One region of the Acidovorax sp. LjRoot194 genome, then DNA from elsewhere that is predicted to be linked to it. Evidence: predicted binding sites of a transcription regulator. Region 1 holds the regulator's gene; the other holds the start of a gene.

Region 1 (4,244 bases):
GCGCGCGCGTCAGCCAGTTGGTGCTGCACGGAGTGCCGCTGCAGGACGACACCCCCGTGCGGGTGGTGATGAGCAGCTACCTGGACAGCGGCGGCGACAACTTCACCGTGCTGACCGAAGGCCGCGACCGCCTGGTGGGCGGGCTGGACCTGGATGCGCTCGAAGCGTACTTCCGCACGCAGAGCCCGGTGGCGGTGCCCGCCACAGACCGCATTCGGTCCGCCGCATCTACCGCACCGACAGCACCTGCCGCACCACCGGCGCGCTGAGGCGGGTGTCGGCTACCCCTTTCCAAGGCGCAGCGCGGCCAGCCAGCGCAGGGGGTTGAAGCCCGTCACCAGCCCGGTGGCCACCAGCACCAGCGCGCCGCCCCAGAGCATGCCGGGGCCCAGCGCCTCGCCCAGGAACACATGGCCCCAGGCCACGCCGAACAGCGGGATCATGAACGCCGAACTCATGGCCGCCACCGGCGACACCTGGGACAGCACGCGCAGGTTGAGCCAGTAGGCCAGGCCCGAGGTGAAAACGCCCATCACCACCACCGCCGCCACGGCACCGGTGGTAAAGCGTGCTTCGGGCAGGCTCCAGGCCGCGCCCGGCAGCAGCAGCACCAGCGCGGCGGCGTGGATGCCCGCCGCGATCGACAGGGGCGACATGCGCGTGGTGGCGCGCTTCATCCAGGTGGTGGAGATGCCATAGCAGGCCGACGCGACGATGCAACCCGCCGCAGCGATCAGCAGCGCGGGCGTGGGCTGCACCGGGCCCAGCTGCACGATCAGCGCCACGCCCGCAAAGCCGCACAGGCAGCCCAGCCACTTGCGCAGGCTCAGCGTGTCTTCCTTCATCCACGCAGCGGCCAGCACGCTGAACGGAACGGCCATGGTGTTGAGCAGCGAGCTGTAACCCGCTGGCAGATACAGGGCCGCCCACGAATACAGCAGAAAGGGCGCAGCGACCGTGAGCGTGCCCAGCCCCAGCAGCTCGCGCCAATGGCGCCACGGCCAGCGCTCGCCTGCCACGCGCATGATGCCGATCAGCGTGAGCGTGGCCAGGCCAATGCGCAGCGCCGCCATCACGTTGGGCCCGAGCACGGGGCTGGCGATGCGGATGAAGAGGAAGGAGGCGCCCCACAGGGCAGAGAGCAGCACCAGCTGCAGGAAGTGGCGGGATTTCACCGGGGGCATTGTCGGGCACTGCGCTGGGGCTGGCGGCACTGCTCAAGCGGTGGTTTGGGAAGAAAACGGGCTCTACCGCCCGACTGGTGAGCGCCAGTAGCTATTGAAAATATAGCAATTCAATGGTGGAGTGCGGTGTGCAAATAGCGGAGGTGCGACGCGACGTGCGGCATTCGACATGTAGTGGTCGATGTAGAAGCGATGCGCGCAACTGCCATGGGTACCGCTGCAGCAGGTGCAAGTTCCAAGGGGGCTTACAGCAGGGCGGGCCACCAGCAGCGGGTGGCCAGAGGCCGGTCAACAGGCGTACCAGACGGCTGAGGCCATCACAATAATGCCGCTATAAAAATAATAGCTACTGGCGCCCGTCAGATAAGCGGTAGCCGGTATTTTTGCCAATATTGTCGAAGAACAAGCCACGCCCAACCGGCCCGTGGTGAGCCAGTCGCGACTTACTTGCGGACCTCGTCCACCATCGCGCGGAAGTCGTCGATGTCCTCGAAGCTGCGGTACACGCTGGCAAAGCGGATGTACGCCACCTTGTCGAGCTTCTTGAGCTCGCGCATCACCAGCTCGCCGATGCGCGCGGACATGACTTCACGCTGGCCGAGGTTGAGCAGTTTTTCCTCGATGCGTTCGATGGCGCTGTCGATCTGCGTGGTGCTCACCGGGCGCTTGCGCAGCGCCAGGTTGAACGAGCCCTGCAGCTTGCCGCGCTCGTACTCGATGCGTCGGCCGTCCTTTTTCACGATGGCCGGGAAGCTGACTTCCGGCCGCTCGTAGGTCGTAAAGCGCTTGTCGCAGGCGCCGCACTGGCGGCGGCGCCGGATGAAGTCCCCGTCTTCAGACACCCGTGTTTCGACGACTTGCGTTTCGAGGTGGCTGCAGAAGGGGCACTTCATGGATGCGGATCAGCGTGATTTTTAACGGTAGACAGGGAAGCGGGCGGTCAGGGCGTTGACCTTCTCGCGCACGGCGGCGATGTTGGCTTCGTCGCGTGGGTTGTCCAGCACGTCGGCGATCAGGTTGGCCGTGATGCGTGCTTCTTCTTCCTTGAAGCCGCGCGTGGTCATGGCGGGGGTGCCAATGCGCACGCCGCTGGTCACCATCGGCTTTTCAGGGTCGTTGGGGATCGCGTTCTTGTTGATGGTCATGTGGGCGGCGCCCAGCACGGCCTCGGCTTCCTTGCCGGTGATGCCCTTGGCGCGCAGGTCGACCAGCATCACGTGGCTTTGCGTGCCGCCGGAGACGATGCGCAGGCCGCGTGCGGTCAGCGTCTCGGCCACCACCTTGGCGTTCTTCACCACCTGTTCCTGGTAGGCCTTGAAGTCGGGCTGCAGCGCTTCCTTGAAGGCCACGGCCTTGGCCGCGATCACGTGCATCAGCGGGCCGCCTTGCAGTCCGGGGAAGATGGCGCTGTTGATGGCCTTCTCGTGCTCGGCCTTCATCAGGATGATGCCGCCGCGCGGGCCGCGCAGGCTCTTGTGCGTGGTGCTGGTCACGACGTCGGCGTGGGGCACGGGGTTGGGGTACACACCCGCGGCGATCAGGCCGGCGTAGTGGGCCATGTCCACCATGAAGATCGCGCCCACGTCCTTGGCCACCTTGGCAAAGCGTGCAAAGTCGATGTGCAGGCTGTAGGCCGATGCACCGGCGATGATGAGCTTGGGTTTGGTTTCGTGGGCCTTCTTTTCCATCGCTTCGTAGTCGATGGCTTCGTTGGCGTCGAGCCCGTAGGAGACCACGTTGAACCACTTGCCCGACATGTTCAGCGGCATGCCGTGCGTCAGGTGGCCGCCTTCGGCCAGGCTCATGCCCATGATGGTGTCGCCGGGCTTGAGGAAGGCCAGGAACACGGCCTCGTTGGCAGACGCGCCGCAGTGAGGCTGCACGTTGGCTGCTTCGGCGCCGAAGATCTTCTTGACGCGGTCGATGGCCAGTTGCTCGGCCACGTCCACATGCTCGCAGCCACCGTAGTAGCGCTTGCCGGGGTAGCCTTCGGCGTACTTGTTGGTCAGCTGGGTGCCCTGCGCCCACATCACGGCGGGGGAGGCGTAGTTCTCGCTGGCGATCAGCTCGATGTGGTGCTCTTGGCGAGCGTTCTCGGCCTGGATGGCGGCAAAGACTTCGGGGTCGGCTTGTTCGACAAGAATATTGCGGTCGTACATTTTTTGGCAGTCCTATGAACTTGTGTCCCTTGAAACAAGGGCTGCCCAGGCGAACGGCTGAACGCGGCGGGCATGACACCCGTGCGGCACGCTCCCCAGTGGTTCACAAGAGGCCAGCCCTTGTCGGTTTCCACGTCAGCGGCAGTCCCGTACAGGAGCTGCGCCTATCGCCAGTTGCGTACCCCGCTAGTGTACTTGAGGTGAAGAGTCGGGTGGCATCGCCGGAGGGGGCAAGGTGCGATGCCCTGGCGCAAGAGCTATCGCAAGAAGCGCGCTGCGCGCAGCGCAGCCATCAAGAACCAGTGGCCTGCTATCACAGGTCGGCCAGCAGGGCCACCTTGTCGGCGCTCGGGGCCACGGGGGTCGTGGCGGGCGTGTTGGCGGCAGGCACCATCTGTGGTGTTGCCTGGGTCGACAGCATGGGCGGTGCCGTGGGCATGTTGCGGCCACCGGCCACCTGGCGCAGGCGGAAGTGTTCGGCCATCACCTTGGCGGCATAGCCACCGTCATCGGCCAGGTTGGCAGCACCCACGTAAAAACGCAGGCCGCCTTCCACCGAGCCAGCGCGGGCGATGCATTCCTGCAGCACCTTGACGCCCACGCGCAGATTGCTCACGGGGTCGAACGCGGCAAAGTGGCCACCGAAGTTCTGGTACTTGTCGGTGTGGATGTTGGTCATCACCTGCATCAGGCCCTGCGCGCCCACGGCGCTTTGCGCAAACGGGTTGAAGCTCGACTCGATGGCCATGATGGCCAGGATCAGCGTGGGGTCGATCTTGGCGCGGGCGCCGATGTCGTAGGCCTCGGCCACCAGCACGGCCAGCGGTTCGGGCGCCACGCGGTACTTCTTGCTCAGCCAGAAGGCGACGGCGGCCTGCTCCTTGGGCAGGTCCTTGGGGTT
Region 2 (4,244 bases), 2.6 Mb from region 1:
TGATCGTCTTCTTGAGCTTCTCGTGATCGACCTGGCCATCCTTCAAGTGCTGCAGCAGGTTGACCGAGCCGAGGTTGCACACGGCGGTTTCGGTGTCGCTGGTGTTCAGCGTGATCTCGGTGCACAGGTTGGACGAGTGCACCACGCCGGCGTGCTGCTGGGGCGAGCGCACGTTGCAGGCATCCTTGAAGGTGATCCAGGGATGCCCGGTCTCGAACAGCATGGTCAGCATCTTGCGCCACATGTCGGTGGCCTGCACCGTCTTGGACGGCTTGATCTCGCCGCGCGCAGCCTTTTGTTCGTAGGCCACGTAGGCCTTCTCGAAGGCGGTGCCGAACAGGTCGTGCAGGTCGGGCACGTCGGAAGGCGAGAACAGCGTCCAGGTGCCCTTTTCCATCACGCGGCGCATGAACAGGTCGGGAATCCAGTTGGCCGTATTCATGTCGTGCGTGCGGCGGCGGTCATCACCGGTGTTCTTGCGCAGCTCCAGGAACTCTTCGATATCCAGGTGCCACGTTTCCAGGTACGTGCACACGGCGCCCTTGCGCTTGCCGCCCTGGTTCACGGCCACGGCCGTGTCGTTGACCACCTTGAGAAAAGGAACCACGCCTTGGGATTCACCGTTCGTGCCCTTGATGTGCGAGCCGAGGGCGCGCACGCGGGTCCAGTCGTTGCCCAGACCGCCGGCAAACTTGGACAGCAGCGCGTTCTCCTTGATGGAGTCGTAGATGCCTTCCAGGTGGTCGGGCACGGTGGTCAGGTAGCACGAGGACAACTGCGAGCGCAGCGTGCCGCTGTTGAACAGCGTGGGCGTGCTGGACATGAAGTCGAAGCTCGAGAGGATCTCGTAGAACTCGATGGCGCGGGCTTCACGGTCGGCTTCGTTGAGCGACAGGCCCATGGCCACGCGCATGAAGAAGCACTGGGGCAGCTCGATGCGGGTCTTGCGCACGTGCAGGAAGTAGCGGTCGTAAAGCGTCTGCAGACCCAGATAGTCGAACTGCAGGTCGCGGTCGGCCTTGAGGGCGGCGCCCAGGCGGGCCAGGTCGAACGTCAGCAGGCGGGGGTCCAGCAGTTCGTTGTCCACGCCCTTCTGGATGAACTGGGGAAAGTATTCCAGGTACGCCTGGCCCATCGCGGACTGGGTCACTTCCTTATCCAGCACCTCGCGCACGATGGTGTGCAGCAGCAGGCGGGCGGTGGCGTAGGTGTAGTCGGGGTCTTTTTCGATCAGCGTGCGCGCGGCCAGGATGGAGGCCTTGTAGACCTCGTCCATCGGGACGCCGTCGTACAGGTTGCGCATGGTTTCCGCGACGATGGGGTCGGCCTTGATGTCGGCACCCAGGTTCACGCAGGCCGACTCGATCAGGCCCTGCAGGCGATTCAGGTCCAGCGCCACGCGCTTGTCGCCGTCGATCACATGCAGCAGCGGTGCAGCGGGCACGGCAGCCTGTTGCTCGGTGTGGCGCGCGCGCTCCTGCGTGCGGCGTTCGCGGTAGAGCACATAGGCGCGGGCGATTTCATGGTGCTCGCCGCGCATCAGGCCCAGCTCCACCTGGTCCTGCACGTCTTCAATGTGGAAGGTGCCGCCGGCAGGGCGCGAACGCACCAGCGCGCGCACGACGTTCTGCGTCAGCGTGTCCACGACTTCGCGCACGCTGGCAGAGGCTGCGCCCTGGGTGCCATGCACTGCCAGAAAGGCCTTCATCATCGCCACCGCGATTTTCTGGGGCTCGAAGGGCACCACCGCGCCGTTGCGGCGAATGATCTGGTAGTGCGGGAGCGATTGGGTGGCGGCCACTGGCGCTGCATGGGATGCAGGGGCATCGGCCGTGGCGGTGTGGGTGGTGACAGGCGTGTTCAAAGCAGCTTGCATGGGTGTCCTCTTCTATGGGCTGTCTGGGGTGTGATGCTCGGCTGGGAATGCAGCCGGGCCGGGAGAGCGGTGCGCAGGGCTTTTGTCTGGGCACACTATATATGGTGTGTCTCATGCGTTCAAGACACTACCGGTAGTGTATCGCGGTAAAACTGCCTCCAGGAGGACACGGCTTGTGCTAGGCATGCGAAGCGGGGGCTGGGCACCTCGTCGCAATCCATTGAAACGCGGGGATGTGGGGCAGACGACCCGCATGCCGACAGGCGTTGCGAGGGATTTTGCCGCCGAGGCCGCATGCTGCCTTGGGGTCGCCGGGCACTGCAACAATGTGCAAACGCACAAAGAAAAATCTTGGATGTGGCGCTGGGGCTGCAGTGATCAGCCCGGTGGTGGGTGGCTGGTCAGCGTGGTAGCAGGAAACCTGCGCAATGGCCAGCTGAGCGCATCCTGAAGGCGGCGCCAGTCGAACCCTGGCCCGGGATCTTGTTTGCGCCCCGGGGCGATGTGCTCGTGGCCGGCGATGTGCTCGATGGCATAGCGCTGCTCGATATCCCGGCACAGCTGGGCGAGCATGTGGTACTGCGCCGCCTCGAACTCCAGGCCTTCCAGGCCCTCCAGTTCGATGCCGATGGAGTCGTCGTTGCACTGGCTGCGGCCGCGGTAGGCAGACTGGCCGGCATGCCAGGCGCGCTGGTCGCAGCTCACGAATTGCCAGAGCGCGCCGGTGCGCTCTATGAAAAAGTGCGACGACACCGCCAGGCCGCGGATGCTTTGAAAGTACGGATGGGCATCCCAGTCGAGTGCATTGGTGAACAGTTCCTGCACCTTGCCGGTGCCGTATTCACCCGGCGGAAGGCTGATGGAGTGCACCACGATCAGGTCGATGGCCTGCTCGCCCTGTACCGGGCGCTCCCCGTAGTTCGGCGAGGGGAGCCGGTGTGCCCGCTGGTACCAGCCGCCGTCCCAAAGTGGGCCCGAGTCGTCCTGCTCGGCTTCAACCGATCTCGTCATTCGCATCCTGGTCGTTGGGCGCGGCAATGTTCAGGCGTGCGATGCGGTAGCGGATCTGGCGCAGGCTGATACCCAGGCGCGCCGCGGTGGCTGTGCGGTTGAAGCCGGCCTCGCGCAGGGCCCGGATGAGGATGTCGCGTTCTTGCTGGTCCAGCCAGGCCTGCAGGTCGCTGGGCAGTGGCACCGAACTGCCTGGGTTGGGGTGGGCCGCCGCAGCGGGGCCTTGCGCGGAAGTGGGCGCGTCGCCTGCAGAGCCTGCCGAGGCGCTGGTGGCGAGCGCTGCCTGCGGCGGCATGGGCCGCGCACCCGATGCGTCGTACGGCAGCGCCGGCCCGTCCACATGGAGCTCCTCTCCATCACTGAGCGCCACCGCGCGGTGCAACAAGTTTTCCAGCTCACGCACGTTGCCAGTCAGGGGATGCGCTGCAATGGCGGCCAGCGCCTGCTCGGTCAGCCGTGGCACGGCCATGCCCGATTCCTGGGCGATGCGTGCCAGCAGGGCCACGCACAGCGCGGGCAGGTCTTCGCGCCGCTCTCGCAGGGGCGGGATCACGATCTCGATCACGTTCAGCCGGTAGTACAGATCCTGCCGGAAGCGGCCCGACTGCACGTCGGCAGCCAGGTCGCGGTGCGTGGCGCTGACGACGCGCACGTCCACGGTTTCTTCCTGCGTGGAGCCCAGCGGCCGCACGCTGCGCTCCTGGATCGCACGCAGCAGCTTGGACTGCATGGCCAGGGGGAGGTCGCCGATCTCGTCGAGAAACAGTGTGCCCCCCCGCGCCGCCTGAAAGTAGCCATCGCGATCCTGCGAGGCGCCGGTGTAGGATCCCTTGCGCGCGCCGAAGAACTCGGCCTCCAGCAAGTTTTCGGGGATGGCGCCGCAATTGACAGCCACGAGCGGGCCATCGGCGCGCTGGCTGCTGGCGTGCAGCGCCTGCGCCACCAGTTCCTTGCCGGTGCCCGATTCGCCATGGATCAGCACAGGCGCCATGCCGCGGGCCACCTTGGCCACTCGCTGTTTGACGTTGCGGATGGCCATGGACTCTCCCACCATCCGCTCCAGGGCCGGGGTCGATCCGGCCAGGTCCACGGCCGCCGAGGCCGCACTTTTGTTCTGGTTGCCGCCACTGCGCGCTGCGCGTGGGGCCGGCACGCCGCCCGTGCCCTGGATGGCCGATGCCACCACCGACCGAAACTGCTTGAGGTCCACCGGCTTGGTCAGGTAGTCGAAAGCCCCGGCGCGCAGGGCCTCGACCGCGTTCTCGGCAGAGCCGTAGGCCGTCATCACCACGCAGCGCTCCTTGCGCTGCTGCTCGCGCAGGTCCTGCAGCAGCTCCATGCCGAACCCGTCGGGCAA

The links. The regulator NrdR, encoded in region 1, represses ribonucleotide reductase genes. The targets are predictions, from matches to a motif close to CACNANATNTNGTG.
Region 2: a site for NrdR is predicted at 1,970-1,983, ahead of ACSQ3N_RS21685 (ribonucleoside-diphosphate reductase subunit alpha). Genes of this name have one in related genera too.

What each region holds. Positions count from the first base shown of each region.
Region 1 covers NZ_CAXUQB020000001.1:2,171,912-2,176,155, forward strand. Annotated here, with positions in the region: gene ACSQ3N_RS09835 (bifunctional metallophosphatase/5'-nucleotidase) at 1-269, shown strand, start outside; gene ACSQ3N_RS09840 (DMT family transporter) at 282-1,184, opposite strand; gene nrdR (transcriptional regulator NrdR) at 1,628-2,077, opposite strand; gene glyA (serine hydroxymethyltransferase) at 2,099-3,343, opposite strand; ZMP/ZTP riboswitch at 3,380-3,531, opposite strand; gene ACSQ3N_RS09855 (lytic transglycosylase domain-containing protein) at 3,657-4,244, opposite strand, start outside.
Region 2 covers NZ_CAXUQB020000001.1:4,775,566-4,779,809, reverse strand. Annotated here, with positions in the region: gene ACSQ3N_RS21685 (ribonucleoside-diphosphate reductase subunit alpha) at 1-1,876, opposite strand, end outside; gene ampD (1,6-anhydro-N-acetylmuramyl-L-alanine amidase AmpD) at 2,255-2,887, opposite strand; gene ACSQ3N_RS21675 (sigma-54-dependent transcriptional regulator) at 2,871-4,244, opposite strand, start outside.